Linked DNA regions of Telluria mixta. The protein of the gene in region 2 binds, or shares a complex with, the protein of the main gene of each other region. Links are inferred from orthologs where the notes say so. Each region holds a gene or a part of one and is shown on either strand. Other genes may lie near its edges.

Region 1 (4,367 bases), 350 kb from region 2 along the record:
GCTCGGCGCCGAGCCTTGGTACGTCCAGCGGTTCCACCTTGTCGACCTTCCACTCTGCCGGCAGCCGTTCCTGTTCGTCTTTCGGTGCTACCCCTTTCAAGGCGATGTAGCGGCCGCCGTCGGCCAGCAGGTGCGAAGACCAGTTGACGAAATCCGACAGGTCGGCAAAAGCCCTCGAGGTGATGACATCGAATTTGTCGCTCACCTGCAATTGCTCCACCCGTGCCGTGTACACCGTGACGTTGGCCAGGCCCAGCTCCGCTTTCACTTGCGTCAGGAAAGCTGTTTTTTTATGGACCGTGTCGATCATCGACACTTTCATGTCGGGACGAACGATCGCCAGCACGATGCCCGGCAAACCACCGCCGGAACCGACATCCAGCACGTTCTTTGCAGCCGCGAATGCCGGCACGGCCGCCAGCGAATCCAGCAGGTGGTGCGTGACCATCTGCATCGGGTCGCGCAGCGACGTCAGGTTGTAGACGGCATTCCACTTGAACATCAACGCTAGGTAATTCATCAGCTTGTCCTGCTGGGCCGGGCTCACGTCGAGGCGCATCGCATCGATGCCCTCCCCCAGCACAGCGGACAAGGCCGCTCGGTCGAAATTCTTCATGCGGCCGATTCCTCGTTCGGGACACTGGTAAAACCCTTGGCGCCGCGTTTTTTTAGGTGCACGAGCAGCAGAGAAATTGCCGCCGGCGTGACACCGGAAATGCGCGAGGCCTGGCCCAGCGTTTCGGGCCGCTGTTTATCGAGCTTCTGGCGCACTTCGATCGACAATGCCGCGATCTCGAGATAGTTCAGGTTCTCGGGCAATTTCAGGTTTTCGTAATGATCGTGGCGTTCGACTTCACGTGCCTGGCGATCGATATAGCCCGAATACTTCAGCTGGATCTCGACCTGTTCTTTCACAGCCGGATCTTCCACACCCGGACCGCCCAGCGCCTGGCCGTCGACACCCTGCAGGGTTACCAGCTTGTCGTACTCCACACCCGGACGGCGCAGCAGGTCCGCCAGGTTGTATTCGCGCTCGATGGCCTGGCCGATTACACGTTCCGATTCGGCTGCGGCGAGAATGCGCGGGTTGACCCACGTCGCACGCAGGCGCTCCAGTTCGCGCGCAACGGCTTCGCGCTTGCGTTCGAACGCTTCCCACTGCGCATCGCCCACGACGCCCAACTTGCGGCCGATCTCCGTCAGGCGCATATCCGCATTGTCTTCGCGCAGCGACAGACGGTATTCCGCGCGGCTCGTGAACATGCGGTACGGCTCCGCGACGCCCTGCGTCGTCAGGTCGTCGACCAGCACGCCGAGATAGGCCTCCGAGCGGGACGGCGTCCATGCCTCGCGGCCCTGCGTCAGCAGCGCCGCGTTGATACCCGCCAGCATGCCCTGGGCCGCGGCTTCTTCGTAGCCGGTCGTCCCGTTGATCTGGCCGGCGAAGAACAGGCCCTGGACGGCCTTCGTCTCCAGCGATGCCTTCAGGCCGCGCGGGTCGAAATAATCGTATTCGATCGCATAGCCGGGACGCAGGATGAATGCGTTTTCCAGGCCACGCATCGAGCGCACCAGGGCCAGTTGCACGTCGAATGGGAGGCTCGTGGAGATACCGTTCGGGTAAAACTCGTTGGTCGTCAGGCCTTCCGGTTCGAGGAAGATCTGGTGCGATTCCTTCGAAGCGAAGCGGTGGATCTTGTCTTCGATCGACGGGCAGTAGCGCGGACCGACGCCCTCGATCACGCCCGTGTACATCGGGCTGCGGTCGAGGCCGTTGCGGATGATGTCGTGCGTCTGCGCATTCGTGTGCGTCACCCAGCACGGCAGCTGTTTCGGGTGCATCGCGGCATTGCCCATGTACGAAAACACCGGGACCGGATCGAGGTCGCCCGGCTGTTCCGTCATCACGGAGAAGTCGATGCTGCGGCCGTCAATGCGCGGCGGCGTACCCGTTTTCAGGCGGCCCTGCGGCAATTTGAGTTCTTTCAGGCGCGACGACAGAGAGACCGCCGGCGGGTCGCCCGCACGGCCGGCCGAGTAATTCTGCAGGCCGACGTGGATCTTCCCGTCGAGGAAAGTGCCGGCCGTCAGCACGACGGCGCGCGCACGGAAGCGCAGGCCGATCTGGGTGACGGCGCCGACGACGCGGTCGCCTTCGACCACCAGGTCGTCGACGGCCTGCTGGAACAGCCACAAATTCGGCTGGTTTTCCAGGCGCGAACGGATCGCCTGCTTGTACAGCATGCGGTCGGCCTGGGCACGCGTGGCGCGCACAGCCGGGCCCTTCGAGGAGTTCAGGATGCGGAACTGGATACCGGCTTCGTCGGTGGCGATAGCCATTGCGCCGCCCATGGCGTCCACTTCCTTGACGAGGTGGCCCTTGCCGATGCCGCCGATGGACGGGTTGCAGGACATCGCGCCCAGGGTTTCGATGTTATGAGTGAGCAACAGGGTCTTCTGGCCCATGCGCGCAGACGCGAGCGCCGCTTCGGTGCCGGCATGGCCGCCGCCAACGACGATCACGTCGAATTCAGTCGGAAATAGCATGATGGAGTGTGTTGCGAGGAGGATTAAGAAGCGATTATAGATTCTTTTTTCCGTGCGGCTTCGGCTCGACCCCGAAAACGACGATTTGTTTCACGTGAAACAGTGACGTGTTAGGCTTTTCGCCACACTCACTTCACCTTGCCACCATGTCTAAACTTCGCCCGCTTACCTATGCCCTGCTCGCCTTGAGCGCCAACGCCAGCGCGTATCCACGCTCCGATCTGCCGTCAACCACCTTCAGCCACAAGGACTGGGAACTCGCCTGCGACAATACGCGAACCTGCCGCGCCGCAGGCTATAACGACGAAGGCGATGGTCCGGCCGCCACCCTCCTGGTCACGCGCGCGGCGGGGCCGAACCAGACGGTCAAGGTCGAACTGCAACTGGCAGATGACGAACGTCATCCGACGCCCGACCAGCTCGCAATGTCCCTCGATGGCCGCGCCCTCGGCATCGTCCGCATCGACCCGAAGTCGTCCATCCTCACGCTGACCGATGCGCAGGTCCGCGCCCTGTTGCCGGCTCTGCTCAAGGATGGCCGCATCTCCTGGTCCGGCAAGGGAACGACGTGGACCATATCGACAGCCGGCGCCAATGCCGTACTGCTCAAGATGGATGAGTTCCAGGGCCGGCTCGACACCCCCGGTGCGCTGGTGCGCCGGGGCAGCAAATCTGAATCAAGTGTTGTGCCGCCATTGCCCGCGCCCGAGGTGCAAGCAGGGCCAGTCAGCCAGGACAAGAATCCCATTAAACTGACTTCCAGCCAAACGCGCGCGCTCAGGGCCGCGCTACGCAAGACGGTGAAGGAAGGCGATTGCGAGCTGCTGGACTCGACGTCCGAAACATCGGGCGAGTTCGAGGCCCGGCCTTTCACGAAAGACAAGCTGCTCGTATCGCACACGTGCTGGACCGCCGCCTACAACACGGGCGACGGCTACTGGGTCGTGGACGCCAAGCCACCCTACTCCGCCGTTCTGGTCACGACGTCCGCAACCGATTACGACGACGGCGTCATTAGCTCATTCCAGAAGGGTCGCGGCATCGCCGATTGCGTCGCGACCGCGACTTGGACCTGGGACGGCCGCGCGTTCACGCAGACCTCCGACGCGACGAGCGGCATGTGCCGCCAGATTACGCCCGGTGGCGCGTGGAACTTGCCGACGCTTGTCACACGCGTCCGCAAGTCGCGTTGACTGTTCCACGTGAAACAATCACCAGCCCAAGCGCTTGAACGTGTCAAACGCTGTCTTTACGATCAACAGCCCGACGACGACAAGGAACAGCTTGCGTACGAAGCCGCTACCGTGCTTCAGCGCCAGCCGCGTTCCGACCAGTGAACCCGCGATCTGGCACACGGCCATCAACAGGCCGAGTTGCCAGAGCAGGTGACCGCTGTAGCCGAACCAGATCAGCGCCGAGATATTGCAGGCGACGTTGACGATCTTCGCCGCCGCCGACGCGCTGAGGAAGTCGAATCCGAAGAAGCGAACAAACAGGAAGATCAGGAAGCTGCCGGTGCCGGGGCCGAAGAAGCCGTCATAAAAACCGATGGCGGCGCCGACACCCATCGCGAGCAGCCGTTCCGTCATGCCGCTGTGCGCCGGCGCATGCACGGCGCCCAGGTCTTTCTTCTTGTACGTGTACACGGCCACCGCGACGAGGATCAGCGGCAGGAGACTCCTGACGAAGTCGCCCGGGACGCGGGTCACGGTCCACGCACCGATGAACGACAGCGCGAACGCGGCGAGCGCCGCCGGTGCCGCCGTGCTCCAGGCGACCGTCACGCGGCGCGAGTATTTGACGGCCGCAACGGCCGTACC
Region 2 (5,316 bases):
AGATACCCCTGCGCCTCATTGCACTCGTGTGCCTTGAGAAAGGCGAGCTGTTCCTCGTCCTCGACGCCTTCGGCAATGACGCGCTGGTGCAGGTTCCTGCCCATGTCGATCACCGCGCCGACGATGGCACCGTTCTTTCCCGCTTCGCCGTCGATCGCCCTGACGAACGACTGGTCGATCTTGAGCACGTCGATCGGAAACTGGCTCAGGTAGCTCAGGCTCGAATAGCCGGTACCAAAATCATCCACGGCAATCTTGACGCCGAGCGCCTTGAACCTCGCCAGCAGGTCCGCGCTCGTGGCGACGTCGCGCATCAAGACCGTTTCGGTCAGCTCGAGCTGCAGGCAGGCCGGATCGGCCCCCGTTTCCTCGAGGATGGCCAGTGCGTGGTCGAAAAAATCGCGCTGGCGGAATTCGACGGCGGACACATTGACCGCGATCGACACGCCCGGGATGCTCGCCTCGCGCCAGCGCACGATTTGCAGGCAGGCTTCGCGTAACACCCAGCGCCCGATCGGCACGATCAGGCCGCATTCCTCGGCGATGGCGATGAACCGCTCCGGCTGCACCAGCCCCCATTCCGGATGCATCCAGCGCAGCAATGCCTCGACGCCGGTGATGCGATGGTTCTGCAGGTCGACCTTCGGCTGGTAGTGCAGCGTGAACTCGGACTGCTCCAGCGCACGCCGTAGATTGCTTTCGATCAATTGCCTCTCCACGGCGCGCTGGTTCATGGCCTGGTGGAAGAACTGGTAGTTATTACGCCCACGTTCTTTTGCGTGATACATGGCCGTATCGGCATTCTTGATGAGCGTGACCGCATCGGTACCGTCGAACGGAAAGACGCCGATCCCGATGCTGGTCGAGGTGTGCAATTCCTGTTCGCCGATCAGGAACGGCGTGGCGAGCGCATGCAGGATCTTTTCCGCCGTCAGCGCCGCGTCCTGCGGATGACGCTCGTCGGCGAGCAGGATCACGAACTCGTCGCCGCCGTAGCGGCTGACGGTATCGGACGTGCGCACGCAGGCCAGCAGGCGTTCCGCGACCGCCTGCAGGAGCTGGTCGCCGACGCCGTGCCCGAGCGAATCGTTGATGTGCTTGAATTTGTCGAGATCGAGGAACAGCAGGACCGGATACGCGTTGCTGCGCCTGGCCAGGGCGATCGCCAGCGAGACGCGGTCGTTCAACAGCATGCGGCTGGGCAGGTTGGTCAGGAAGTCGTGTTGCGCCAGATGCCGCATCTTCGCCGTCAACGCCACGTTGTGGGAGATGTCGCGGAACACCATCACCGCACCGACGAGATGTCGGTTCCAGTCATGGATCGGCGCGGCCGAATCCTCGATCGGAAGGCGGCTGCCCTGGCGGTCGATGAGCACGCACTCGTCCGCCAGGTCGGCGGACGGGTCGCCGCGCAGGATGTATTCGAGCGGATTGGGGATCGGCCGCCCGGTGACGTTGTCGACGATCGCCAGGATGTCGTCGACGCGCCGCCCGCGCGCCTCGTCGCGCGACCAGCCGGTCATCCGTTCCGCCGCGACGTTCAGGTAATCGACACAGCCATGCATGTCGACCGAGATGACGGCATCGCCGATCGAGTTGAGCGTGATCTGCGCGCGGGTCTGGGCGATGTACAGGCGCTGCTCCACCTTCATGCGTTCGATGACGTTGCGCAGCGATTGCGGCACCAGGTAATTGTCGAAGTACCCCCGCGACAGCCAGCCCTGGGCACCGCGCTGGACCGCTTCCTTGGCCTGGGCTTCGTCGTCGAGATCGCACAGCGTCAGGATGGGTATGTGGCAGGCTGCCTCGTACAACCGGTCGAAACAGGTCATGCCCTGCGCATCGGGCAGCGTCAGGTTCAAGAGGACCGCATCGATGCCGCCCGCCGCCAGCCGCTGCACGCCGGCAGCGAGGGCGGGAACGTCTTCCACGTCGAACGGGCCGTCGCGCGCATTGCCCAGCGCGTCCCTGAGGGCAAGCACGTCGTCCGTGACGGCGGAAATGATGAGGACTCGATTCGCCATGGCGTCTCCCGCGTACCCGACTTCGACCGTTGGAATGAGGACTGGTTCGCGGCGCGGACGCCCCGGCCAGGTCCGCAGCACCATGGGGCCAGCCTGCGCCCGATCCGGCGATCCGTCCAGTACGTGCCGTGCGGCATGCCCGGAAGGACGGGCGAGCACATGTTCAGGCTGGCGCGGCGCACCAGTTGATCCGGGACGCCGCCAGCACACATCCGGAACGGTCTATTTACCGATGCAGAACCGGCTGAAGATCACACCCAGCAGATCATCCGGCGTGAACTGCCCCGTGATGCTGGACAGCTGGTCCTGCGCGAGCCGCAGCTCCTCGGCAAAGAGATCCAGCGACTGGTCGTCCTGCGCCGCGTGCTCGGCGGCGTACCGCAGGTGCTCGCGCGCCTGGCGCAGCGCGACAAGGTGGCGTTCGCGCGCGAGGTACAGCGATTCGCCCGTCTGCTGCCAGCCGGCGATGCGCAGCAGTTCCGCGCGCAGCAGGTCGATACCGATCTTCTCGTGCGCGGACAAATAGATGTTGACCGCGTCCGCGCCCGGGTCCACGGACGGCTGGTGGCCGGACAGGTCGATCTTGTTCCAGATGCGCACGACGGGCACGCCGGCCGGGAATGCGGCGACGATCTCCTCGTCGGCCTTGGCCGGGCCGAGGCTCGCGTCGAGCAGGTGCAGGATCACGTCCGCCTTGCCGACCTCGCCCCACGTGCGCTCGATGCCGATGCGCTCGACGACGTCGATGCCCTCGTCGATGGCGCGGATGCCGGCCGTGTCGACGATGTTCAGCGGGATGCCCTCGACCTGGATCGTCTCGCTGACTTTATCGCGCGTCGTGCCCGCGATCGGCGTGACGATGGCGACGTCCGATCCGGCCAGTGCGTTCAGCAGCGACGATTTGCCGACGTTCGGCTGGCCGACCAGCACGACATTCAAACCCTCGCGCAGCAACGCGCCCTGGGCCGCCTGGCGGAACACGGCTTCCAGCGCGTCGACGATGCCCTTCAACTGGCCGCGTGCATTGGACTTCTCGAGGAAGTCGATCTCCTCTTCCGGGAAGTCGAGCGTGGCCTCGACGAGCATGCGCAGGTTGATCGTCTTCTCGACCAGTTCATGGACGACCTTCGAAAAGGCGCCGGACAGCGATTGCGACGCCGATTTCGCGGCGGCCTCGGTGGACGCGTCGATCAGGTCGGCCACGGCTTCCGCCTGCGCGAGGTCGAGCTTGTCGTTCAGGAAGGCGCGGCGCGTGAATTCGCCCGGCTCGGCGAGGCGCAGGTCCAGGTCGCGGCCTGCCTCCAGCACGCGCGCGAGCAGCATGCGCAGCACGACGGGGCCGCCGTGGCCCTGCAGTTCCAGCACGTCCTCGCCCGTGTACGAATGCGGCGCCTTGAAGTACAGCGCGAGGCCCTCGTCGATGACGGTGCCCGCGGCGTCCTTGAACGGCACATAGGTGGCGTGGCGGGGCGTGAGCTTCGTGCCGGGGAACAGCGCGGCCGCGAGGGCGGACAAGTCCTTGCCGGAGGCGCGCACCACGCCGATGCCGCCGCGGCCGGGGGCGGTGGCGATGGCGGCGATGGGGGAGGTGTCGAGTTTCATGGGGTGGGATTGTAGATTATTAGTCGGACTGATGCCCATGAACGTCGTCCCCGCGAAGGCGGGGACCCAAGTACTGCCGGCGCCGTGGTAACGCGTGCAAATTGGGTTCCCGCCTGCGCGGGAACGACGGGCTGCTGCCAACAATAAAAAAGCCCGTGCGGACACGGGCTTTTCGCTCACGAGGCCGGAGTTACTTGGCCGGCGCGAACTTCTTGGTGATGACGTACTGCTGCGCCATCGAGATCAGGTTGTTCACGACCCAGTACAGCACGAGGCCGGACGGGAAGAACAGGAAGATGACCGAGAACGCCAGCGGCATGAACATCATCATCTTGGCCTGCACCGGATCGGCCGGCTGCGGGTTCAGCTTCTGCGTGATGAACATCGAGATCGCGTACAGGATCGGCAGGATGAAGTACGGGTCCGGTGCCGTCAGGTCGTGGATCCAGCCCACCCACGGTGCGCCGCGCATCTCGACCGCGGCCTGCAGCACCCAGTACAGGGCCAGGAACACCGGCATCTGCACGAGGATCGGCAGGCAGCCGCCCAGCGGGTTGATTTTCTCGGCCTTGTACAGCTCCATCGTGGCCTGCTGCATCTTGACCGGATCGTTTTTGAAACGCTCGCGGATCGCCTGCATCTTCGGCGTCACCGTCTTCATCTTGGCCATGCTGCGGTAGCCGGCCGCGGACAGCGGGAAGAACAGCAGCTTGATCAGGATCGTGAAGGCGATGATGGTCCAGCCCCAGTTGCCGATCATCGAGTGCAGCCAGTTCATCGTGGCGAAGATCGGCTTGGCGATGATCGCCGCCCACGCGTAGTCGCGCACCAGGTCGAGGCCCGGGGTCACGCCTTCCAGCAGGCTCTGCACCTGCGGGCCCGAGTACAGGCGCGCGGCGTTCGAGACGGTCGCGCCCGGAGCCACGGTGCCCAGCGGCTCGACGGCGCCGATCGCGAACAGGTTGTTACCCAGCGACTTCGTGTAGATGTCGCGCTGCGTGTTCGCCGGCGGGATGAAGGCCGAGACGAAGAAGTGCTGCGAGATCGCGATCCAGCCATCCTTCGCGGTCTTCGCGTGCTCGGCCGAGCCCTTGCCGATCTTTTCGAAGGTCAGCTTCTGGTAGTGCTCTTCCGGCGTCCACAGGGTCGGGCCCGTGTAGCTGCTGTTGAAGTACGTGTCGCCTTCCGGCTTCATGCCGTCATGTTCGAGCTGGAAGTACAGCGACGGGGTCACCGGTGCCTGGGTCAGGTTCGTCACGTCGTGGCGCACGTCGATCACGTAGTCGTTGCGCTTGAACGTGAAGGTCTTGGTCAGGCGCACGCCGCCCTGCTCCGCGTCCAGCACGACCTGCACCTGGTTGTTGCTGTCCAGCGCGCGCGGGCCAGGACGGACCGTGAACGGGGTGTTGTGGTTCGGCAGGACGCCGGCCGCGCTGGCGCCGGTCAGGCCCGTCTGGGCCAGGTAGACGCGCGGACCGTTGGCCTGGAACAGCACCTGGTTCTTGGTCTGGTCGACCTTGTCGCGGTATTTCAGCAGTTCCAGGCGACGGATCACGCCGCCGGCCGTGTCGATGTCGACTTTATAGACGTCGGTGCTGACGGTGATGACCTGGGTCTGCACGGGCGCGGGTGCCGCGGGCGTGCCCGGGACGGTGCCGGCCGGAGTCTGCGTTGCGGCCGTCGGCAGGTC

The links.
Region 1: the proteins of mnmE (region 2) and mnmG are in contact, whole or in part, in a solved structure (PDB 9HIP), measured with the Escherichia coli proteins. The link is inferred for Telluria mixta from one-to-one orthologs.

The regions. Positions count from the first base shown.
Region 1 is NZ_CP119520.1:1,996,968-2,001,334, forward strand. What follows is about bases 81-3,047. They hold mnmG (tRNA uridine-5-carboxymethylaminomethyl(34) synthesis enzyme MnmG), read right to left. Parts: upstream 2,548-3,047; coding sequence 613-2,547; downstream 81-612. Other genes in these bases: rsmG (16S rRNA (guanine(527)-N(7))-methyltransferase RsmG), read right to left, coding at 81-616; P0M04_RS08890 (DUF1176 domain-containing protein), read left to right, coding at 2,694-3,047. In the rest of the region: more of rsmG, read right to left, coding at 1-80; more of P0M04_RS08890, read left to right, coding at 3,048-3,740; P0M04_RS08895 (sulfite exporter TauE/SafE family protein), read right to left, coding at 3,759-4,367. UniProt on the Escherichia coli protein: NAD-binding protein involved in the addition of a carboxymethylaminomethyl (cmnm) group at the wobble position (U34) of certain tRNAs, forming tRNA-cmnm(5)s(2)U34.
Region 2 is NZ_CP119520.1:2,348,746-2,354,061, reverse strand. What follows is about bases 1,437-4,247. They hold mnmE (tRNA uridine-5-carboxymethylaminomethyl(34) synthesis GTPase MnmE), read right to left. Parts: upstream 3,627-4,247; coding sequence 2,247-3,626; downstream 1,437-2,246. Other genes in these bases: yidC (membrane protein insertase YidC), read right to left, coding at 3,817-4,247; P0M04_RS10435 (putative bifunctional diguanylate cyclase/phosphodiesterase), read right to left, coding at 1,437-2,024. Outside these bases: more of P0M04_RS10435, read right to left, coding at 1-1,436; more of yidC, read right to left, coding at 4,248-5,316. UniProt on the Escherichia coli protein: Exhibits a very high intrinsic GTPase hydrolysis rate. Involved in the addition of a carboxymethylaminomethyl (cmnm) group at the wobble position (U34) of certain tRNAs, forming tRNA-cmnm(5)s(2)U34.